2 linked regions of the Zymomonas mobilis subsp. pomaceae ATCC 29192 genome follow. The protein of the gene in region 2 binds, or shares a complex with, the protein of the main gene of each other region. Links are inferred from orthologs where the notes say so. Each region holds a gene or a part of one and is shown on either strand. Other genes may lie near its edges. The genes, in order: uvrB and ZYMOP_RS03300.

What was found.
Region 1: the proteins of ZYMOP_RS03300 (region 2) and uvrB are in contact, whole or in part, in a crystal structure (PDB 7EGT), measured with the Thermus thermophilus proteins. The link is inferred for Zymomonas mobilis subsp. pomaceae ATCC 29192 from one-to-one orthologs. Residues at the interface, in WP_096412145.1 of Thermus thermophilus: His654, Arg656, Phe657, Gln666, Asp668, Glu669, Lys680, Arg681, Leu682, Ser683, Lys685, Tyr686, Ala687; in WP_096411307.1 of Thermus thermophilus: Glu23, Leu25, Arg26, Asp27, Gly28, Glu29, Arg30, Phe31, Arg55, Glu326, Asp327, Phe328, Glu379, Ser382, Gln383, His398, Gly400, Arg401.

What each region holds. Positions count from the first base shown.
Region 1 is NC_015709.1:945,553-957,956, forward strand. What follows is about bases 6,216-9,173. They hold uvrB (excinuclease ABC subunit UvrB), read right to left. Parts: upstream 8,827-9,173; coding sequence 6,604-8,826; downstream 6,216-6,603. Other genes in these bases: tgt (tRNA guanosine(34) transglycosylase Tgt), read right to left, coding at 6,216-6,373; ZYMOP_RS04305 (hypothetical protein), read right to left, coding at 8,917-9,173. Outside these bases: zwf (glucose-6-phosphate dehydrogenase), read right to left, coding at 1-941; ZYMOP_RS04285 (sugar porter family MFS transporter), read right to left, coding at 1,093-2,505; NAD-dependent DNA ligase LigA, read right to left, coding at 2,882-5,080; more of tgt, read right to left, coding at 5,210-6,215; more of ZYMOP_RS04305, read right to left, coding at 9,174-9,888; rod shape-determining protein RodA, read right to left, coding at 10,108-11,214; mrdA (penicillin-binding protein 2), read right to left, coding at 11,214-12,404. UniProt on the Escherichia coli protein: The UvrABC repair system catalyzes the recognition and processing of DNA lesions. A damage recognition complex composed of 2 UvrA and 2 UvrB subunits scans DNA for abnormalities.
Region 2 is NC_015709.1:733,487-745,903, reverse strand. What follows is about bases 6,663-9,633. They hold ZYMOP_RS03300 (ATP-dependent helicase), read right to left. Parts: upstream 9,330-9,633; coding sequence 6,996-9,329; downstream 6,663-6,995. Other genes in these bases: rsmD (16S rRNA (guanine(966)-N(2))-methyltransferase RsmD), read right to left, coding at 9,392-9,633; ZYMOP_RS03305 (GrxB family glutaredoxin), read left to right, coding at 6,663-6,975. Outside these bases: ZYMOP_RS03320 (GH36-type glycosyl hydrolase domain-containing protein), read left to right, coding at 1-1,995; ZYMOP_RS03315 (ABC transporter permease), read left to right, coding at 2,905-4,659; ZYMOP_RS03310 (ABC transporter ATP-binding protein), read left to right, coding at 4,683-6,002; more of ZYMOP_RS03305, read left to right, coding at 6,328-6,662; more of rsmD, read right to left, coding at 9,634-9,943; ZYMOP_RS03290 (pseudouridine synthase), read right to left, coding at 9,958-11,757; ZYMOP_RS03285 (dicarboxylate/amino acid:cation symporter), read right to left, coding at 11,912-12,417. UniProt on the Escherichia coli protein: A helicase with DNA-dependent ATPase activity. Unwinds DNA duplexes with 3'-5' polarity. Translocates on single-stranded DNA with 3'-5' polarity. Initiates unwinding more efficiently from a nicked substrate than double-stranded DNA.

The sequences.
Region 1 (12,404 bases), 220 kb from region 2 along the record:
ATAGCAACAAAGGTTTCCGTATCGGACGGATGCCCCAGTTCTTCAATATAACCGGCTACTTCTTTGCCACCAGAAACACCAGCGCCATACTGTCCGGTAACCGTGTGGGTAAAGACGGTATCGTTGTTAATAGGACGTAAAGCGCGGAAGACCTTTACTTTTTCATCACGGACAGCGGTAGCTTCCATGTGAGCAGGCGGTTCCATAGCGACCAAGGCGACCAGCTGAAGAATATGGCTTTGAACCATATCACGAAGGCTACCAGAGCCATCAAAATAACCGATGCGGCCTTCTAAACCGACCGTTTCAGCAACGCTAATCTGGACGTGATCAATGCCTTTTGAATTCCAAAGCGGTTCAAATAAAGCATTACCAAAACGCAGCGTCAAAAGGTTCTGAACAGTTTCTTTTCCAAGATAATGGTCAATACGATAGACCTGTTTCTCAGAGAAAACTTTCAATACGGCATCATTGATATGATCAGAGGAAGCCAGATCCTGACCCAGTGGTTTTTCAAGCGCCAAGCGTGACGTGGAACCAGCCAAACCAGCCTGTTGAAGACCAGCGATTGCGCCTTCAAATAAAGAAGGTGCAGTCGAAAGATAAATGGCGATACCTTTTTCAACCGGACCAGAGAGTTCAGCTAACTTTCCGAACTGGGTAGGGTCAGTAATATCTACCGTGTCATAGAAAAGTTTAGTCAGGAATTTTGCTTTAGCTTCATCATTGAGCCGATCAGGGGCTACAAAACGATCAAGCGCTTTTTCAGCAAAATTACGGAAGCCATCAGTATCATAATCGCTACGGGAGGTGCAAACGATACGAAGATCTTCTGCCAGCAATCCGTCAGCATCAAGGCCATAGAGCGACGGCAACAGCATACGCTGTGAAAGATCGCCAGTCGCGCCGAATAATATCATCGTCGAAACGGTATTCGTCATTATTTTCGTCCTTAAAACAGAGGCCGAATCCTTTGCATCTATTTTTTAGCGCTTACGCTTCGTTCATACTACCGCCCAAAACAGAAAGTATAATCGGTTAAGACTTATCTAAAAAAAGATAAAAGAATTCAGCCAAAGCAACTTAACTATTTTAGGAGCGCCACATCTCCTCGATTTCTTCCAGGCTCCGTCCTTTCGTTTCAGGAACAAAGCGTGCGACGATTAAAGCGCCGAGTATACTTAATCCTGCAAACACAAGGTAAGAGAAACCATGGTTGAAAGTCCGATTTAAACCGGGATCACCATCCGCAATTTTAAACAGGAAGTTAACTAAAATATTGGCGATCCATTGCGCGGTAACCGCAATAGGCATAGCGGAACCTTTGATAGCATTCGGGAACATTTCTGACAGGACAACCCAGCAGACCGGCCCCCAAGACATTGCGAAACCAACAATGTAAAGAAGAATAGCAGCCAAAGGCAAAACGCCACCGATATGATATGTGAACATCATACCTAAGCTAAACATCATAACAGCCATGGCGATACCACCCCAAATAAGAAGCGGTTTACGACCAAAGCGGTCAACAATGCGTGACGCAATCATGGTGAATACGAAGTTCACAACGCCAATTGAAATCGTCTGAAGTAATGCGGTATCAGCACCAAAACCTAAGTTCAGGAACATTTGCGGTGCATAGTAAAGCACAGCATTAATACCGACAAGTTGCTGGAACATAGCGACTGAAACACCAGCGAAGATTACGGTTGCGCCAAAAGCAAACAAACCTGAATTGCTTTTTTGCAAAGCCTTATCAAAGCCAGCTTTAATTTTCTGAATCGTTAAACTAGGATCAACCTGAGGTTCCAAGCGAGCCAGAATCTTACTTGCTTCTGAATGGCGGCCCTTCATGACCAACCAATGCGGTGTATCAGGAGCCGTTAACAGTAACAGTAAGAAGACAACAGCAATTATACCTTCAGATGCAGGTGACCAACGCCAACCATTAGCATTGATCCAGTCAACAGAACCAAAATGGGCCAGAAGCCATGTGAAGATATAACCCGTTAAAGCGCCGGTTACGATGGCCATCTGTTGACCAGATACCATTTGACCACGCTTATCAGGAGGCGCAATTTCAGCAATATAGGTTGGAGTCAACGTCGAAACGATGCCGATACCAAAACCACCTAAAAAGCGGAAAAAGCAAAAAATTGGCAATGCTGAGCCAATATCACCAGTCAATCCCGTTGTAGCGGCACCAAATCCAGAAATGATGAAGCAGACTGCACTAATAAGCAGACCGCCACGACGTCCGAAACGGATACCCATCCAACCGGAAATTAATGAACCAACAACACAACCTGCCAAGACAGCAACAACCACCATCCCTGAAAGGGAGGCGGCAGCGGTAGCTGACAGATGGCGGGGACCAATAAAGTTAATATCAACCGGTATACCGATCGCAGCAATAACGGCTGAATCGTAACCAAATAGTAGACCGCCAATGGCGGCAATTAAGGCTAGTCGCGTGACTAGACCTTGACTACTTTCTGAACTCATGGCGATTCCTCTCCCGCCTTATATCTAAAAACATCTTACAACAGCTGAGTATCGGCTTTGATATGTCGCAGTCTTATTTTAGTTTCCCGCCACATAACATAGATAAAACCGAATCCTTAGCGATGGACTGATTACGAGTTACTCCTATTAAACTGATTTTGAAACCTCCTTATCATTATTGGAACAATATTTGCGTCGATCACGGACGATCATTTTTTTACTTTTGATCGATTGCGATAACTACAAGTAAAACTATTTTTTTATCTAGAAATACTCTAAATATATTGTAAAAAATTTTATATTTTTTTTAAGAAAAAATTTAAAATACCAAAAATGAAAAAAAATTAGATATAAATTTCAAAGAATAACTTTTCATTTATTCAGTTTTAACAGATATATGACCATTGTTTTTAACAATTTTTTGCCATTTCATTTCATCAATAACAGGAATTGAAAGCGCTTCTGCCTTAGAAAGTTTAGAACCTGCTGCTTTTCCGCAGACAACAAAACTTGTTTTGCGCGAGACAGAAGCGGCAACTTTGGCCCCCAAAGTCTCAGCCTGCCGTTTGGCCTCTTCGCGGGACAGGGTTTCCAAACTTCCAGTAAAGACAATGACTTCTCCTGCAAGCGGGGAGGATTGTTGCTGAAAATGGACAGATTTGACCTCGATTTCGAGCAGCAGATCATCAACGACAGATTGGTTGTGGCTTTCCGAGAAAAAAGCAATCAAACTCTGAATTATTTTATTCCCAATATTAGGAATATTAACAAATCCAGTCAGTTCTTTGGCAACTCTTTTTCGATATTTTTCTTCAGTTTCAATGAGAGATGGTAATAATATGTTACGCATACTCTTAAGCTGCCCTATCATTTTTGAAAAGGCATCCCATTCATGATACTGTCGAGCAAAATCTCTAGCTGTAACCACACCAATATGGCGAATGCCTAAGGCATATAAAAATCTATCAAGAGAAATAACACGACGATTTTCAATAGCCGCTAATAAATTGTTCACTGAAACTTCTGCCCAGCCCTCTCGATTTATTAACGTATCACGTCGTTTATGAAGACGAAAAATATCTGCGGGTGTTACTATCAATTTATCGGCAAAAAAACTCTCAATATGGGTTAACCCCAAGCCTTCAATATCAAACGCCGTCCGCGATACAAAATGACGTAAGCGTTCCACACGCTGAGCCGGACATATCAAACCACCGGTGCAACGCCATGCGGACTCCCCTTCTTCCCGTTTTGCCAGTGAATGACAAACAGGACAAGTTGAAGGAAAATGCCAATCCTCCCGATTAACCTCAGGTGTTAAATTTTCAACAATTTGGGGAATAACATCACCCGCACGCTGAATAAGCACGCGATCTCCCGGACGAACAGCTAGTCGCTTAATTTCATCTGCATTATGAAGCGTTGCAGAAGTAACCACGACCCCCCCTACGGTCACCGCTTCCAATTTAGCGACAGGGGTCAGAACACCCGTTCGTCCTACCTGTATATCAATATCTAAGAGCGTTGTTTGCGCTTTTTCCGCAGGGAATTTATGAGCTAAAGCAAAACGGGGGGCACGGGCAGAAAAGCCAAGACGGCTTTGCCAATCAAGTCGATCAATTTTATAAACCACCCCATCAATATCGAAATCCATATCGGCTCTATGGGCTTCTATCTTATGATAATGCTGTAACATTTCATCCAGTGAATGACAGCACAGCAAAAGATCACTGACAGGCAGACCATAACTTTTAATAGCCTGCATCATACCGTATTGCGTGTCGGCAGGAAAATCAGATATTTCTCCCCAACCATGGGCTAAAAAGCGAAGTGACCGCCTCGCGGTAATATTCGGATCTAACTGTCGTAAAGAACCGGCCGCAGCATTTCGAGGATTGGCAAATAGCTTTCCATTTTCTTCTGATTGCCGTTGATTGAGATCAGAAAAGGCAGCTTTTGTCATATAGACTTCGCCTCTGATCTCCACGACCTCCGGCCATGTGGAACCCGCTAGAGTTTCAGGAATATCATTAATAACCCGAACATTAGGCGTAACATCTTCTCCGATGATACCGTCGCCTCGCGTTACCGCTTGGGTAAGCCTTCCCTTTTCATAGCGGAGAGAACAGGAAAGGCCGTCAATTTTAGGTTCAACCGTTAAAGCTACCGGTTCTTGCGCACCTAAGCGAAGAAAACGCCGAATGCGGTCTAAAAAATCACCCACATCTTTATCTGAAAAACCATTATCAAGGCTCAGCATAGCGATAGAATGAGCAATTTTAGGAAGACGAGAGGTCGCGCGTGTCCCAATACGCTTACTAGGGGAATCTGGCCTCGTTAAATTAGGGAAATTCTGTTCAATAAGACGATTACGCAGCACTAAAGCATCATATTCCCCATCAGAAATAGCCGGGGAATCTTGGTCATGATAAAGCCTATCATAATGGCGAATTAATGTAGCTAGTCGCTCCAATTCGAAAGTAGCCTGATCCGATGTTAAGCGTTCAGGTGAAATAGTAGATAATGTCTGATTTTGAGACGATATAGCGGAAAAAAGATCGGGATCCTCACTCATAATCCTACGCTTTAACGAAGCTCATCAGAAATACAAAGGCTAGGTTAAAATCATCTCAATTTTTATAAAAGTCAGAGAAGGCGCGTCCGACTTTTATAAAAGAGTTTCATTCAACATAGTAAGAAATAGCTAATTGTTTTTAGCCCGATAACGCGCACGAAAAGCGGTAGCAAAATCAGATAAACGCCCTTCTTCAATAGCCATTCGTAATCCCTGCATAAGCTGTTGATAAAAAGCAATATTATGCTCTGTCATCAGCATAGCTCCCAAAATTTCACCCGCGCGGATAAGATGATGAATATAGGCCCGGCTCCATTTTTGACAAACAACACAATGACAGCTGCTGTCCAAGGGCTTCATATCTTCTGCAAAACGAGCATTTCTAATATTGATCGGGCCATCCCATGTAAAAGCTTGTCCATTACGGCCTGAACGTGTGGGCAGGACACAGTCAAACATATCAATGCCCCGTTCAACGGCACCCACAATGTCATCGGGTTTCCCGACGCCCATCAGATAATGCGGCTTGTCATCAGGTAGCATAGGAACAGAAAAATCAAGCACGCGGAACATCGCTTCTTGACCTTCACCGACGGCTAATCCCCCGACAGCATACCCATCAAAACCGATTTCGGCCAAAGCATCAGCGGATTTCTTGCGTAAATTTTCAAACACAGAGCCTTGTTGAATACCGAACAGAGCAGAATTGACGGATTGGTCTTTATTCTTATCAAAGGCTTCCCGCGATCTTTTGGCCCAACGCATGGAACGCTCCATAGAGGATGCAGCCAAGGTGGGCGTGGCCGGATAGGGCGTACATTCATCAAAGGCCATAACAATATCACTACCCAATAAACGCTGAATTTCGATTGAGCGTTCAGGGGTCAATATATGGCGGGAACCATCCAGATGGCTTTTAAAGGTAACCCCTTCTTCACTCTTTTTGGTAAGAGAGGATAAACTCATCACCTGATAACCGCCGCTATCCGTCAGAATAGGGCGATCCCATCCCATAAATTGATGCAATCCGCCTAATTTAGCCAATCGTTCTGCCCCGGGCCGCAGCATAAGATGATATGTATTTCCGAGAATAATATCAGCGCCGGTAGCGCTTACCGCCTCGGGTTTCATAGCCTTCACCGTAGCCGCTGTGCCGACTGGCATAAAAGCAGGCGTACGAATGACACCCCGCTTCATTGCGATGCTACCCGTGCGTGCTTTTCCATCGCGCGCCGTTATAGAAAAGGTAAAACGCGGATGGGATATTTCTTCTTTGGCTACCGCCTCTGTCACGTTCAATTCCTTTTCTAGCTGACGCCCTTACGCTTGAGCGCGCTGTTCTTCTGTCATTGTAGCTTTTACTGCAAGATATAAAGGCATACCGCGCAATGCTTTCTCAAGCTTCCTATGGAATAACAAGACAAAATAAAAGGCTATCGGTAAAAATGATTTTTCTGTGAAAAACCACGCCGACAGCCTTTAAAAATTAAGGGATAGTCTGATCTGATTTCAGACTGACAGGGTCAATGACCTCTGGAACGCAAGACTTTTTTACCTGCATATTGCTTGGCTTGTTTCGCCGCCTTAGTCTCTTTCGCTTTATCACTTCGCGTTTTACGTGTTCCAGGGCGACCCGCTTCAGATCGGCCTTGCTTCTCGGAAGCCTTTTCAGAAGGTAAGCCTAATTGTTGGCGTTTTAATTGTCTTAACACATCCCTTAATTCAGCGGCCTTCTCAAATTCAAGATCAGCAGCGGCTTCTAACATCTGCTTTTCAATCTCGGCGATACGGACTTCAATTTGTTGAGTATCCAACAGGGTATTTTCTTCAGCCACATTGGTCTCTTCTACTATCCCAAAATGACCTACAATATCGTCGACCTGACGCTGTACTGTCGTAGGGGTAATATTATGGCTAACATTCCATGCGATCTGTTTTTCACGGCGTCGCTCTGTTTCTGCAATAGCGCGTTCCATCGAACCTGTAATCTTGTCACCATAAAGGATAACACGACCTTCTGAATTACGAGCAGCTCTTCCAATAGTCTGGATTAAAGATGTTGCAGAGCGTAAAAAACCTTCTTTATCGGCATCCAATACCGCGACCAACCCACATTCGGGAATATCCAAACCTTCACGCAACAGATTAATACCGATTAAAACGTCATAAACGCCTAATCTCAGATCGCGGATAAGCTCGATACGCTCAATTGTTTCAACGTCAGAATGCATATAACGCACTTTTAAACCTGCTTCATGCATATACTCCGTCAAATCTTCAGCCATTCTTTTGGTTAATGTCGTTACTAAAGAGCGCCATCCTTTTTCTGCTGTTTTTTTAGCTTCATTGATCAAATCATCGACTTGCTCTTCAATGGGACGCACTTCAATCACAGGGTCAATAAGACCTGTGGGACGAATAACTTGTTCGACAAAGACACCACCCGTTTGTTCTAACTCCCATGGACCGGGTGTTGCTGAAACATAGATGGTCTGAGGACGCATGGCATTCCACTCTTCGAAACGGAGTGGACGGTTATCGATACAGGAAGGCAGACGAAAGCCATAATCAGCCAAAGTGGTCTTACGGCGAAAGTCTCCCCGCGCCATCCCATTGATCTGCGGGACAGTTTGGTGACTTTCATCCACAAATAACAAAGCATTATCAGGAAGATATTCAAATAAAGTCGGAGGGGGTTCACCCGGCGCACGTCCGGTAAGAAAGCGGGAATAATTTTCAATGCCAGAGCAAGCCCCTGTGGCCGCCATCATCTCAAGATCGAATTCGGTGCGCTGCTCTAATCTTTGGGCTTCTAATAACTTACCTTCCGCTTGAAATTCGTGCAAACGATTATCCAATTCTCGACGGATCGCATTATTGGCTGCCTTTAATGTCGGTTCAGGGGTCACATAATGAGAATTGGCATAAATTTTAATCTGATCCAGTTTGGCAATTTTGGCACCCGTTAATGGATCAAATTCGGAAATTTCTTCAATTTCATCTCCAAAAAAACTAATTCGCCATGCCATATCTTCATAATGTGACGGAAATATTTCCAGCGTATCACCGCTTACACGAAAAGACCCTCTCCCAAAGGCAAGATCATTACGCTTGTACTGCAAGGCCACCAACCGACGGATAATTTCACGCTGATCGACGATCTGCCCTTTAAATAAGCGAAAAGTCATAGATGAATACGTATCAACGGAACCAATACCATACAGGCAAGAAACCGAGGCCACGATAATCACGTCATCCCGTTCTAATAGCGAACGGGTCGCCGCATGGCGCATTCTATCTATGGCTTCATTAATCGCGCTATCTTTTTCAATGTAAGTATCTGTGCGCGGGACGTAAGCCTCGGGCTGATAATAGTCATAATAGCTAACAAAAAACTCAACGGCATTTTCGGGGAAAAATCGCTTAAATTCCCCATAGAGTTGGGCTGCCAGAATTTTATTAGGCGCTAATATTAAACTTGGACGCTGCAATTTTTCAATGACTTTCGCCATGGTGAAAGTCTTACCAGAACCCGTTACCCCTAATAAAACCTGATCCCGTTCATGGGCATTAATATCGCGACATAATTCCGAGATAGCTTCGGGTTGATCACCTGCCGCATCATAAGGCGAAACCAAATGAAATGGTTTAGAAGGTTCCGTTTTTTCAGGACGCGCTGGCCGATGCGGCACAAAATCGGGCCGATTTTCTGGTTCATCAAGGGTGGTGCGAATCTCTATGGTCATAGAAAACATATGATAACGCCCTATGACCTAAACAAGCACTCTCCATCAGTTGGCTTCTTTAATTTGGGCTTTTCACCTAAAAAACGGTAATTAAAACACCATATCAAAAGCGACCTGCCCTGACAGACTTTCATTGGTATTACGTCCCCAAAAAGGGGTCGATACACCGGCGATAATACCATAACGGCGAGACCAGTTATATTCGATAGCAGGCGCTACCACCCAATCCCCCGAGCCATCGCCTGTTTTATCAATATAAGTAAGATTATTATACCCTTTTACTCTGGAACCATAAGACCAGTTACGCGCAACATCACAAGCAAGAACCCAGCGTTGATTTATACCAAATTCAAGAGAAACACCCCCTTGCCCATTCATACCCGCTTGCGCACGTCCTAGAAAATCCTTACTTGTCCCATAGCCACTAATACCATGGATTTCGGCTTCATTCAGAGAACGCCGAAAAGTAGCCCAAGTACGCGCGCGTAGGGCATGGCCGGCTATTTTATAGGTTGATTGGGTAACCAAGGCTGCCCTAAAAACATAATTGCCATTCCCACCAGCATTCGTTTTTGTCGTATTCAAATGGTCATAACGTCCGGTCGGAAAGGATACACCGCCAAAAAACATGACAGCTGGAATAAAACGATTAGGATCAGGGTCAACAAACCGCCAAATAATATCCAGCGGCAAATCACCTATTCGCGGCTGACCACCGCCATTACCATAGCTTGACTTCCATTTATAAAGAAATTGAGGATGAAGCTGTACACTTATATGGTTGGTAATCCCATATTTCATGAGGGTTGTATTCACAACACTTTGGGTTCCTCCATAAGTCGGTGACTTATGACCAAAAGCATCTATATTATAAATGGGTCGATTATAGGAAATATAAGGCTCAATCGTCACGCCACCCTGACGAAGGGCACCGGCAGGCGATAATAATGAACCTGTATACCATTGCTGTTTATCTGAAGAGGAACCGCTGTCCGCGGCATAAAGAGAAGATGGGGTTATAATTAAACCAAAAACGAAGCTTATATTGTAGATCAACTTCATCTGTAATATTATTTTCCATTTATGATTTTTAAGAATAAAAGTAAAAAAATAAGATAACTTAAATTTTTACTATTAAACCTATAGTGTTAAATTCTAAAAAAAAACAATATAGATAATATGTTTTGTTATCTTTTGTGGACATTTTTTGAATTCTATTGAATAAATCATAAGTTAATTTCAATTATTTGAAATTAACCATGTAAAACAAATAGTAAAATATTAAAAACCTCTTTTAGGGAAGCGCGTCCAGCGATCAATCGCCATTAATAATCCCAAACAAATCATAACGGTCATCATAGCAGAGCCGCCATTAGAGACCAAAGGCAGCGGAATACCGACCACAGGTGCCAAGCCCATCACCATGGCCAGATTAATCGCAACATAGAAAAAAATGGTAGTCGATAGACCGGCTGCCGTCAGCTTGGCAAATCGTGAAGGCGCATTAAAAGCAACCCGCATCCCCCAGTTAATGATCAGCATAAAACTTACAATAATAAACAACCCACCAATTAATCCCCATTCTTCTGCCATTGTAGCGAAGACAAAATCGGTATGACGTTCTGGTAAATAATCGAGATGGCTTTGTGTACCATTAAGAAAACCCTTGCCAAAAACCCCACCCGATCCAATTGCAATTTTAGATTGGCTTATATGATACCCTCGCCCCAAAGGATCACTTTCAGGGGTTAAAAAAATTAACACCCGATTACGCTGATAATCATGAAGCAAAAAAAAGAAGGCAAAAGGGGCCAACGCAGCAATAGCTGCCCCACCTCCAATAAATAACCAAAGAGGGAGCCCCGCCAAAAAAGTGACAATAAGCCCCCCGCCAATAATCATCAAAGCGGTTCCCAAATCCGGTTGAATAGCCACTAAAAAAGCGGGCACTAACACAAGTACAGCAGCAGGCCACATCGCCGAAAAACTTCTTGTTTCACCCGCGGGTAGTAAATCATAAAAACGGGCAATAGCTAAAATAATGGCGAGCTTCATTAATTCTGAAGGTTGAAGCGTCAAGATACCGAGATTAAGCCAACGTCGGCTTCCGCCGCCCACAAAACCAAATAATTCGACAGCAATTAATAAAAGAAGCAACCCCCCATACAGAGGCCATGCTGTTTTTTTTAAAAAATCTTGATCAATTCGGCTAATAGCTACTGAAACAAAAATAAAAAAAATGAACCTGAGCCCCTGATTAAGAGCCCATGGATGCATTCCACCCCCCGCAGAATAAAGAATAACCAGACCAAAACTACCGATCGCTATGACCAGCAAAAGTAATCCCCAAGGCAATTGGCGTAATGGGGTTGGTACCATAGACAACATCAGGATTTCTCCGGAGTTTCAGCCGGTTTTGAAGAGGACGCATGTAAAGCCTCAGCCCTTATGCGCATTCTGGTAGCAAGATCCCCGCCCCAAGAGGTCTCAAGGGCATTTAACGTTGCCATAGCGCGGTCAGGATCAAACAAATAGGTTAAAACATCACGCGCAATAGCGGGGCCATCAGTTGCAGAATCCGTATGTCCACCATGCTCTATAACCACCGATGCAGCATATCGCGGGTTACCCACGGGCGCAAAGCAAACAAACAAAGCATGATCACGCATACGCCAAGCCAACTGAGAGTTTTTAAGGACCCCTCTATCTCGTTCTGCCATAGATATTCGCCGAACTTGCGCTGTTCCGGTCTTTCCGGCTAACTCTACATTAGGAACAAATAATTTTGCAGCCCCGCCAGTTCCGCCTCCATTAACAACGTCCCGCATAGCCTGACGAATAATATCTAGATGCGCCTCATTAATACCTAAACCTGTAATAATCGGCGGTTTGGAAGACATGATTAAACGCGGCATTATCTGTTTGCCTGAGGCTAATCTTGCGACCATTACGGCCAATTGCAAGGGATTAACTAAAACATCCCCCTGCCCGATTGAGGCATTAAGTGTATCCGCCGCGGTCCAGTTATGATGATATTTTTTTAATTTCCATGCCGGATCAGGAACCGTGCCATAATGTTCAGACCCTAAAGGCAAATGATAGCTGGCTCCCAAGCCCAACCGCCGCATCATATCCGCCAAAGGGTCCATCCCTACCCTATGCGCCATATGATAAAAATAGACATCACAGCTTTGGGTAATAGCCGTATGCATGTTGACAGGGCCATGACCATGACGACGCCAGCAATGAAAAACGCTATTTCCAAGCTGATAACTACCCGTGCAGTTAACCGTTTCATGCGGATCAACCCCGGCTTCTAAAAGCGCTAGGGCATTCATCGGCTTTACAGTAGATCCGGGCGGATAAAGTCCGGCAACCGTTTTATCAATCAAGGGATGATGATCATCTTCCGAGAGACTTTGCCATTCACGATGGCTGATCCCATCCGCAAAATCATTCGGGTCAAAACAGGGCATAGAGACCTGTGCTAAAATATCCCCGTTTTCGGTATCTATAACAACAACCGCGGCACTATTATCGCCAATCCGACGGGCTGCATAGCTTTGTAAACCTGCATC
Region 2 (12,417 bases):
TGTTCAGATAAACCGCGCAAATTGTCTGTGACAAGCTATGCTGAATGGGTGCTTGGTATGTCGCGCGGGGCATCTGCGCCCTTTATTGTGACAGAAAGGGATAGCGTTACAGCCGCTCTATTGGCTCGTAACCCGTGGAGTACAACCTTTCCGGGGCGAATTGCCTTTTCTGATCTTGGTGGAAAACAAACAAGCTGGACAGCAGATCGAACAGAATTTTTAGGGTGTAATGGTGATCCCAAGGCGCCAGCCGCGCTTACCCAGCCGCGCCCGCTATCCGGTAGAGTAGGCGCTGGTTTAGACCCTTGTGCGGCATTAACCACCCCTATTGAGTTAGCGGTCGGCGCATCGGTTGAGGTGGTTTGGCTGATGGGGCAATGTCAATCACTTGAAACAGTTCACGCTTTAATAGCCCGTTACCGTGAAGCTGATCTCGATAGAGCCTTACAGGCCGTAACAAAGCATTGGGAAAAAATACTAGGTGCTGTTCAGGTGAAGACCCCTGATCGTGCGATGGATATTATGCTAAACGGATGGCTGCTCTATCAAACAATTTCTTGCCGTCTTTTAGCCCGTTCCGCTTTTTATCAGGCCGGTGGTGCTTATGGTTTTCGTGACCAGTTACAAGATGGCATGGCATTATCTTTTGCCGCTCCCGAGGAGACCCGACGCCATATTCTCCGTGCAGCCGCACGCCAATTTGTCGAAGGTGATGTCCTACATTGGTGGTTGCCCCATTCGGGCCAGGGCATACGGACACGAATATCGGATGATCGTGTCTGGCTAGGTTTTGCAACGGCGACTTATATTACTACGTCTGGTGACATCGCGATATTAGATGAAGTCATTCCTTTTTTAGAAGGACGATGTTTAAACGATGGCGAGCTTGATGCTTTTTTCCGAGCAACTGCGTCTGATGAGAAGGCCTCACTCTTTGAGCATTGTGCCCGGGGTATCGATCAATGTCTTCGGCATATAGGCGAACATGGTCTCCCGCTTATCGGTACCGGAGATTGGAACGACGGTATGAATTTGGTGGGCGATCTGGGTAGAGGGGAAAGTGTCTGGCTTGGATGGTTCTTATTGCGTACTATTGATATTTTTGTTCCTTTTGCAGATGAACGTGACGCGATAAGGGCCAAAGATTGGCGTGATCAAGCGGCTTCTATAAAGGCGGCTATCGAACGTGAAGCTTGGGATGGTGAATGGTATCGTCGTGCAACCTTTGATGATGGTGCATGGCTTGGCTCAAAGGAAAATGATGAATGCCAGATAGATTCTATTGCCCAGTCTTGGGCTGTTTTATCAGGGGCTGCTGATCCTTCCCGTGCCATGCAGGCCATGGCGTCCTTTGAACAGCATCTTGTTTATCCTGAAGAGGGTTTAGTTCTTTTATTCACACCGCCTTTTGATAAAACATTTCATGATCCCGGCTATATTAAGGGGTATCCGCCGGGAGTTCGTGAAAATGGAGGCCAATATAGTCATGCGGCTATGTGGGCTATGGTGGCTTTTGCGCAGTTGGGCGAAGCTGAAAAGGCAGTAGACCTTTTTCACCTTCTCAATCCTATCAATCATACAAGGACGCCTGAAGAAACCTCGCTTTATAAAGTAGAACCTTATGTTGTTGCCGCGGATGTTTATTCCGATCCGCCTCACAGAGGACGCGGGGGATGGACATGGTATACGGGTTCTGCAGCATGGATGTACCGTGCCGGTGTCGAAAAAATTTTAGGTATTCAGCGCGCAGGTAGCTTCATCATTATCGATCCTTGTATTCCTGATACATGGTCGAATTTTGAGGCTACAATAAACGTAGAGGCCACCTGTTATTCTATTTATATCGACAATACTTCACCCTCGGGGGATAAAGTTTTAGAGGCTACTTTAGATGGCGCTCCCTTTTTATGTGAAGGAAAAAACGTTCGCGTAGCTTTGGATGGAAAAAAACATACACTGCATATTCATCTTGGGATGCGGAAAAAATACAAATAATTCAATAATAAAAAGATTATTTTTTTGACATTTTATCGAAAAATAAAGTAATGAAATAATTTTTTAAAATATAATATATAATTATGGAATAAATTTTTAATAATAATCGAAAAGTATTCCCCTTTAGGAAGAGGGTAGCAGACTTAATTCGTTAAACTAAAATGAAATTCATAGTGAAATATGCAGCTGATCCCAGAAATACTTTGAAAATTTTTGAAAAAATAAATCTGCTGCCTTTGTTATGTGCTTCATAATTACGATTAAGGCCGCGTACAACGTTCTCACAGTTGGGCATGACCGTCTTACTAGAGAAATACCTAATCTCTAGACCAGAGTGGATGTTAAAATTGTAACGTTATATTTCTTCACTGCTTGACACTACAGTTGATAAAGAGCAGATAAAATAAAGCTTCTGAAATAATTTAACTTTGAAGCCAGTCAAGGATAGCTGTTTTTTGTTTTCGATGATGGTCAACTTTCTATCTCGGAAACTATATACTCAGTCAACCAGGACGGTTCTCGGCGCAGCCCGCCGTACGAGTTTGATTAAATCTTTAATAGGTTTTATTTAACCCGCCTTCTGGCTCCCGATGGAATTTTCCGGGAGGTTACATCAATGTGTATAAATATTGTGTCGCTTTATCACAATCTTATTTTACCTATCTATTACAGACGGGCTGTCTGGTAAAAAACTACGTCTTAAAGGTTATCATAGTAAGAAAACACTTTTTTTCTATGTGATCTAAAGCAGACGACTTTCTTTCTATCAACTACAACAAAAATAGACGGGCAGACAGTTCTAAGATTTTTCTTTAACAGGCTTATTATTGTACGCCTTGTCATAATAGCGTTATTTTATTGTGGCAGAAAATCTCTATTTCTTTCTGCCTTTTTGCGGTGAGGTTCATTATGGTTTTTTTTCCTCATGACCGATCGGGGCAAACCGCTGTGGCCGCGCTTGCACGGGGTCGGATTCTACCAAATGCCTATGATCTGGTCGCCTTTGCCTTATTAGGTATAGCGATTGCCCTTGTTGTTCAGGGCACTGTTGATATGCGTGGTTCCCTTGCAACCTTATCAACTACCCCGATTTCACTCAATTTTAATCACTTGCCTGAATATGCCCTGCGCACCACTTTGCGGATGTTTGCAGGTATTATAGCCTCTCTTGTTTTTACCTTTCTCGTGGCAACCCTTGCCGCCAAAAGCCGCCGTGCTGGATTGGTTATTATTCCCGCGCTTGACATTCTACAATCGGTTCCGGTGTTGGGTTTTCTTACCTTTACGGTAACCTTTTTTATGGCGCTTTTTCCAGGACGCCTTCTAGGAGCAGAATGCGCTTCGATTTTTGCGATTTTTACAAGCCAAGTCTGGAATATGACTTTTTCTTTTTATCAATCGCTGACTAGTATTCCTAATGATCTTGATGAAGTAAGCCGTAGTTTCAAGCTTTCGGCATGGCAGCGTTTTTGGCGACTGGAAGCGCCTTTTGCTGCACCAGGGCTTATCTGGAATACGATGATGTCGATGTCAGGCGGATGGTTTTTTGTGGTAGCGTCCGAGGCTATTACCGTTGGCAATACCGATATACGCTTGCCGGGTATCGGGTCTTATTTAGCGCTCGCGATTGATGAGAAGAATTTTACAGCTATCGGCTATGCTGTCGCCGTGATGGCCATTATTATCGTCTTATATAATCAGTTATTATTCCGGCCTATTATAGCATGGGCAGATAAATTCCGTGTAGAACAAACCGCCAGTAGCCAAAAACCCCAATCATGGGTGTATGACATTATTCGTCATACGCGTCTCATGAAACGCCTGACTATGCCTTTTTGCTGGTTAGGGCAGCGTCTGATGCTTATTCGTTTTTATTCTGCCAAGCAGCAGATAAACGCTTCTCAATCCAGTCATACGACCAAGATTATCGATTATCTTTGGCTTGCCCTAGTTTTCTCTGGAGTCATTTGGGGGAGTTGGATTGCTTTCGATTATCTTCGCCAGACGCTTTCATGGTATGATGTTTGGATAGCCTTCAGTGGTGGTTTTGTAACCTTACTGCGGGTTATTGTTTTGATCGCTATTGCCAGTCTGATTTGGGTGCCTATTGGGGTATGGGTTGGATTACGCCCCAGTTTATCCCAACGCATTCAACCTCTTGCCCAATTTTTGGCCGCTTTCCCCGCCAATGTGCTTTTTCCTTTTGTGGTAATTGCGATTGTTGCAACCGGTGCCAATCCCAATATTTGGCTATCGCCTTTAATGGTGCTGGGAACGCAGTGGTATATTTTATTTAACGTGATTGCAGGGGCTGCAAATTTTCCCACTGACTTGCAAGAGGCCGCGACAATTTATCAAATCCGATCTTGGACATGGTGGCGGCGAGTGATGCTGCCGGGTATTTTTCCTTATTATATTACCGGTGCGCTTACCGCTACCGGTGGATCATGGAATGCCAGCATTGTCGCTGAAGTAGCCAGCTGGGGTAGTACGAAACTCGAAGCTTTCGGACTAGGCGCTTATATTGCCAATGCGACGACTGCCGGTGATTTCAGGCGTGTTGTACTGGGTATTATCGTGATGGCCTTTTTCGTGACTTTATTTAACCGTATTCTTTGGCGACCGCTCTATGTTTTTGCAGAACGTCGCGTGCGTCTTAACTGACTTTATTGTTTGGAGAGTTATCTATGGATGATCTTGTCTCCGTCAAGAATCCGCCTTTGGTTTCTGTACAAGGTGTATGCCAGACTTATGATAATGGGGCCTCTGGGTCACTAGTCGTACTCGATAATGTAAATATGGATCTCCATACCGGCGAAATTGTCGGTTTGTTAGGGCGTTCGGGATCGGGTAAATCAACCTTGTTACGGGCTATTGCCGGTCTTATTCAACCTAGTCAGGGTACCATTACCTTTCAGGGAAGATTGATTTCGGGCACTTCTTCCGAAGTGGCGGTTGTTTTTCAAAGCTTTGCGCTTTTCCCATGGTTAACCGTTCTCGAAAATGTTGAATTAGGGCTTGAAGCCCGTGGGGTAAAGCCAGCAGAACGACGGCAGAAAGCTTTGGCTGCAATCGATCTTATTGGCCTTGATGGATATGAAAGTGCCTATCCTAAGGAATTATCGGGCGGTATGCGTCAACGGGTCGGCTTGGCAAGGGCGCTGGTCATTCATCCGAAACTTCTTTTGATGGATGAGCCTTTTTCAGCTCTGGATGTTTTGACATCAGAAACGCTGCGTACGGACTTACTCGATCTATGGTCAGAAGGACGGATGCCGATAGAATCTATCCTGATGGTCACGCATAATATCGAAGATGCCGTGCTGATGTGCGACCATATTCTTATTTTTGGCTCTAACCCCGGTCATGTTATCGGTGAAATTCATGTTGAATTACCACAACCCCGTAACCGACTTGATCCGGCTTTCCGCGAAATTGTAGAAGATATTTACGCTAGAATGACGGTCAAGACGGGGACAATCACACCTGTGCCTTCTGAACCGTTTTTGGGTAATGGTATTGCGATTGTCCTTCCCAAAGTTTCAGTCAATGAACTGGCCGGTCTTATAGAGACCGTTGCGGCAGAACCCTATAATGGTAAAGCCGATCTTCCACCGCTTGCCGCCAATCTGCGGCTTGAAATTGATGATCTTTTTCCTGTTGCAGAAACGTTACAACTTTTACGATTTGCTGAAATGGAAGGTGGCGATATTCGCTTAACGCCCTTAGGACAGCGTTTTGTTGAAAGCGAAGTTGACGATCGCAAACATCTCTTTTCTCAACAATTGGCAGCTTATGTGCCGCTTGCTGCCCATATCCGTTGTGTATTAGATGAAAGACCAAGTCATAAAGCCGCTGCGCAACGTTTTCGGGATGAGTTACAGGATCATATGTCCGAAGAAGCCGCTAATGATACGGTAAAAGCAGTGACGAGCATGGCTCGCTATGCAGAATACTTTGCCTATGATGAAGAAGCTGATCTATTTACACTTGAAAATCCAAGCTAAATTATATGCGATTAAAATATAATCATAATAATGATGGATATAATTATTATGATTTAATAGATAATATTAATAATAATTTATAATTTTTTAAGAATTTTGACTAAAAATACTATTATTATTCAAAATAATTTTGAAATATTTTTTGTATTTTAGATATTTTTATTTCAAAAAACTTAAAATAAAAAGTGAAACAAAAGAAGCGTATGCGCTTGGGTTGTAATTGGATGTAACCCTTATTTCTCTGTCCGGTATTTTCTCTATGATTGAAACCTATAGGTTTCCTATTCGTAAATAGTCAAAGATGATTATAAGAAAGGGTATTTTGATGACGCCCAAGTTATATGTATATGAGCATTGCCCTTTTTGTGTCAAAGCCCGCATGATTTTCGGATTGAAAAACATAGCTTTCGAAAAAGTTATCTTGCTTAATGATAATGAAGCTGATCCTATCCGGATGGTTGGGAAAAAAACACTTCCTATTTTAGAAGAAGAGGGTCATTTTATGGGCGAAAGTATGGATATTGTCGCCCATGTTGATAAACAAAACCAACCGATTGTTGTGGGGCCAACCTCGCCTGAAATTGCTGCTTGGCTAAAAGAAGTGATGCCGCTTTCTGCGCCGCTCATTATGCCAAGAGTCGCCTGTGCCCCGCTTAAAGATTTTGCGACGACAGGAGCAAGAGCTTATTTTCTTTGTAAAAAAGAGGCACTGACAGGCCCATTCAATGAATGTTTGGGGAAAAGTGAAAGTTTGGTAGAAGAACTTAATTTATTATTAGAAAAATTAGCGCCCATGATTAAGGAATCCAATGCGGTAAACGGTCAGTTATCAACCGATGATTTTCATTTATTTGCACAGTTACGCAGTTTTTCTATTGTAAAGAATGCCCATTACCCTCTTGAAGTTGCTACCTATTTACAGACGATGTCTAAACTATCAAAAGTCAGTTTGCTGGATGCTGTCGCTGTTTAAAAGAGCGCTTTATAAAATGGTTAAGCGGGTGTTACAAAACGGTTTAACAGCTTTCTGATACCAGCTTCTTCATCATGGAAACGAATAGTAAGTTTGTCGCTTTCTATATTCTCAATCGTACCTTGTCCAAATTTTGGATGGGTAACCTTATCGCCTCGATGATAAATGGCTGTGGCTTCTTTCCGAATAGGTCGGGGAGAAGAAAGCGGGGCAGGGGCGACTTTTTGCGCCCGCGCCCATCCTGGGCCTCGATGGCTAGCTAATTGCCAAGGCGATGATTCATCTTTTTTACGAGAGGTAAAAACAGGCGGGATTGATGTCGGCGAATTTTTGTGACGGTCTGCCGCCCAGACATCGCGCCAGCTTGAAGGGGACGTTTTTTTATTTGACAAGGATTTTTGCGAAATATGCTGTTCAGGTAGTTCTGTAATAAAACGGGAAGGAGACGAGGACATCCACTGACCATATATCCGCCGATTAGCCGCATGAAAAATAGTGCAGAATTTTTTAGCCCGTGTGATTCCGACATAGGCAAGCCGTCGTTCTTCCTCCAAGCTTTGCAAGCCGCCTTCATCCAAAGAACGCTGCGAAGGAAATACGCCTTCTTCCCAGCCAGCCAGAAAGACATGATCATATTCAAGCCCTTTGGCCGCATGCATCGTCATCAAGGTAACTTTGTCGTCTATTGGCCCTGTTTCATGTTCCATCACCAAGCTGACATGTTCTAGAAAACTGCCAAGATCGTCGTAATCCTCCATAGCGCGTGCCAGCTCGACTAAATTTTCCAACCGCCCTGCGGATTGAATATCGGCATCGGCCCTCAACATCGCTTTATAACCGGATTCATCCAGCATTTTTCGGGTAATATCGGCATGACCAATAATGGATAAGCCCTCGCGCCATTGGCTAAAATCAGTCAACAACTGACTCAAGGCGCGTGTTGCAATGCTACCAAAGGCATTTTCGGATACCAACTTTTCGGCGGCTTCCGTCAGAGGAATGTGATCCGAGAAGGCGCGATAATAAAGCTTTTCCATTGCCTTTTTGCCGATACCGCGACGGGGCACATTGATAATCCGTTCAAAGGCCAGATCATCAGACGGTTGTGCAATGACACGGAGATAGGCCAAAGCATCCCGTATTTCTGCGCGTTCATAAAAGCGGAAGCCGCCAATAATGCGATAGGGAATATTCTTCGCAACAAACACATCTTCAAATTCACGGGTTTGGAACTGGGCCCGTATCAGAATAGCCATAGAATTAAGGGGTGTCTGGCTGTGGCGTAAGCTTTGAATATCGGCTACCAGCCTTTTGGCTTCTTCTGGGCCATCCCACACGCCCACTACTTTTACTTTTTCGCCTTGGGGACGCTCTGTCCACAGGGTTTTCCCTAGACGGCTGTTATTGTGGGCAATTAAACCAGAAGCAGCGGCCAAAATATGCGGTGTCGAGCGATAATTGTGCTCAAGACGGATGATTTTTGCCCCTGTGAAATCCTCTTCAAAGCGTAAAATATTGGCAACTTCTGCACCACGCCAACTATAGATCGACTGATCATCATCACCGACGCAACAGATATTTTGTCTTTTTTGTGCCAGTAGGCGAAGCCATAAATATTGTGCCTGATTAGTATCCTGATATTCATCGACCATAATATAGCGGAAACGCTCTTGGTAATCGCTCAACACCTCTTGATGTTGGGTGAAGATAACCAACATGTGGAGCAAAAGATCACCAAAATCACAGGCGTTGATGCTTAATAATCGCTGTTGATAGGCTTTATAAAGCTGACATCCCTGACCATCAGCAAAGCTATCGGATTCTTTACCAAAGACTTTATCGGGGGTGAGGCCACGATTTTTCCAACGATCAATAATACCGGCCAGTTGTCTGGCTGGCCATTGTTTTTCATCAATATCTTGGGCTTGAATGAGCTGTTTTAGGAGACGGATTTGGTCATCGGTATCAATAATAGTGAAATTAGAATTGAGTCCGACTAATTCAGCATGTCGTCGCAACATTTTGGCAGCAATCGCGTGAAAGGTGCCCAGCCAAGGCATAGCTTCTGCATGATTGCCCAATAATTCGCCTACCCGTTGGCGCATTTCACTGGCAGCTTTATTCGTAAAAGTCACCGCCAATATCTGGGAAGGCCACGCTTTCAAACGGTCGATAAGATGCGCTAATCGCGCCGTTAAAGCAGCGGTTTTCCCCGTGCCAGCCCCAGCCAGTACGAGAACCGGCCCTTCTGTAGTTTCTACAACCTCTTTTTGTTCAGGGTTGAGACGCGTAAGATAGGCCGGTTCTTCTGGAAAATTTTCAGAAAAAGGCGAAAAGTCTAAAGAGTCAGTCACCGCTTTAAGGTAAACAGCAATAACAAAGGGGGCAAGTAGCCCCGTCTGTTTTGATGGAAAAATTATCCCTCAGCAAGGCGACGTAATAAAGTAATCCGCGATTTACCATAAGTGCGTTCGGCTTCTACGGCCCACCCACCGGCAGAGGTTGTTTCCTTTCGTGCTGTTTCAATGCTGGCCCATGCCGAAGGAGAAGCCCAGCCAAGGCGGGTTAATTTTTCTAATAACGCGCCACCGCCGCCGCTATTATAAGGCGGATCAAACAGCAAAAGATCAAAAGCCTGACGGGCAGGGGAAAGGGTAGAGACGGGCTGTGCGAAAACTTGCGTTTCACCCTTCGCTTTCAGCATATCAATATTCGCCTGCAATATTTTGCAGGCGTCTTGATCCTGTTCGACGAAGGCACTAAAGGCCGCCCCTCGGGACAGGCTTTCCAAGCCCAGCGCCCCCGTCCCAGCAAAAATATCCGCTACCCGTAAGTCTTCCAAACTGCCCATCCGGCTTTCAAGCATTGAAAACAGGGCTTCACGTGCACGATCACTCGTTGGACGGGTTACATCGCTTTTCGGCGTTTTTAACATCCGGCCACGCCATTTTCCGGCAATAATCCTCATCTTAGGCTTATCCTTTAAGATTTTTCGGGTAAGCTTGCCTGAAAAGCAATCAAGCTTCCGGCATCTACTTCTTCGATCGCCCCGACAGGTAGGTCACCCAGCATAAACGGGCCATAGCTGATACGAATTAGGCGGGATACCTGTAAACCCAGATAGCCTAATACACGCCGTACTTCACGGTTACGGCCTTCATGCAATTTTAATTCTACCCAACCGTTACGGCCTGTCCGGCGTTCTAAATTGGCATCAATAGAACCATACTGAACACCATCAATCGTTACCCCTTCAATCAGTTCTTCTAGCTGATCTTGTGATACATCGCCAAAAACGCGCGCCCGATAACAACGCTCAATGTGGGTAGCCGGTAATTCTAACGCTCGTTTAAAGCCCCCATTGGTTGTCAATAATAACAAGCCTTCCGTGTTCATATCCAAGCGCCCCACCGGCATTACCCGTGGTAAATCAGGCGGAAGGCTGTCATATATCGTCGGACGGCCTTCGGGATCTCTTTCTGTAGTCAAAAGCCCCGTTGCTTTATGATAACAAAACAATCGGGTCGTTGTCGGGGCGCTGACAGATTTGCCATCAACGGTCACCCCTGTCAGGGACGTCATTAAAGTAGCGGGGGTCTCTATCTTAACACCATCAAGCGCGATCCGACCTTCTTCGATCATTCTTTCAACGGTGCGGCGGCTAGCGATACCCGCACGGGATAGCAATTTAGCAATACGTTGCGGTCCATTTTCGCGTGGCTTTCGCGCAGAAGCGGGTTCGGTATTGCCCCGTTTTTTGAAAGGGCGGGCATCAGGTGAATAGGAAGGATTGACCGCTAAATTGCGATTGCGCGGTCTATCACTACCGAAACGTCTTTCGCTATCCTGTGACCGATTATCGCGGCTTCGGTCATAATTGCGATAACCTTCTGGTCGTTCAGCCTTGTAACGATGCGGTTCGCCATAGCTCGAAGCTTCACGATCACGAGGCGGCTGTGCGCGAAAATTTCTATCCCGTGGTGAAAAATTGTTCCGATCAGAACCCGTCCTATCACGGCCTTGGCTATAGCGGGGCCTTTCTCCAAGAGGTTCTCTATCCCGATCAAAGCGATTATTTTCTTCAAAACGGCGAGGCCGATCACGAAAGCTCTCTGATCTTTCTTGATTGGAAAAACGCGGTGATCGCCGATCGGCGGCATAGCCTCCTTGACGGTTATCCTTGTCTCGAAAGGAAGGGCGACGTTGATCTGTCGGCTGTTGCGAGGCAGCATAGCCGTTATCACGCCGCGTATTCCTGTCCTGCGGATTACCACTGCGGGAATATTTATTCCGTGAAGCCGAATCCCGATAATCACGATCTTCCCGAGATGCGGGTTTATCCCCTCTTCTCCGGTCATCCCTGCTGTCATTTCGGGCATTCTTCAAAGAATAATGGGCGCTGTTACCCCGAGCATATTCGTTTTTATGGCTTCGGTTTGCATCCGCAAAAGATCTAGGTCGAGAACTACCCCCGTCTCTTTGAAAATCGCCTCTATCGCTTACTCTATCTGAAGGGTGACTTTCGGCATTCTTATGAAAATTACGATTTTCCCGACGCCCTTCTGTGTAGGATTCAGAAGGATTCCGCGTTGGACGACCATAAGGTTTGTCAGGGGATTTATACCCTTTATGAGGAGCATTTTTAGAAAATACCCGACCCGTTTTATTCGGTGTTTTTGCTGATAAAGTTCTTTTATTTTCTGAACCCGTTTTTCCGCGATCAGGACGGGAAGAAGAATGGGGCCGGCCTTTGCCGGATTTCGGAGGGCGATTGAAAACCATAAATCCTTATCTGATTAAATACGCTGTGCAGCAACAAGAGGCTTTTAGCATCGGGAGAAGAGGGCGGGCGAATCATAATCTCGCCAAAAGAGCATTATAGCCCGACCTGTCATGAGCCGGGCTATAAAAAATGCAGAAGAAAAATTTAAATCTTTTAGGCAGATTGTATTTTTTCAACTTCGCGTTTGTCAGGAATTTTTAATTCACCTTCCCAATGGGCAATGACTAAACTTGCTGCTGCATTACCAATAACATTGGTAGCTGAACGCCCCATATCAAGGAAATGATCGACCGCCAGAATAAGCCATAATCCCCCTTCTGGAATCTGCATAAAAGAGAGCGTCGAAGCGATAACAACTAAACTGGCACGCGGCACACCGGCCATGCCTTTTGAAGTAATCATCAGCATAAGCAGCATCATGATCTGCTGTCCAATGGGGACATGAATATTATACGATTGCGCGATAAACATCGTTGCAAAGGTACAATAGATCATCGTGCCGTCGAGATTAAAAGAATATCCAAGGGGCAACACAAAACCTGCAATACGGGGGGGAACCCCGAATTTTTCCAAGGCTTCTAAAGTCGGCGGTAAGGAAGCTTCAGATGAAGAAGTCGTAAAAGCAATAAGCGCTGGAGAACGCAAAAGTGGAAGAATAT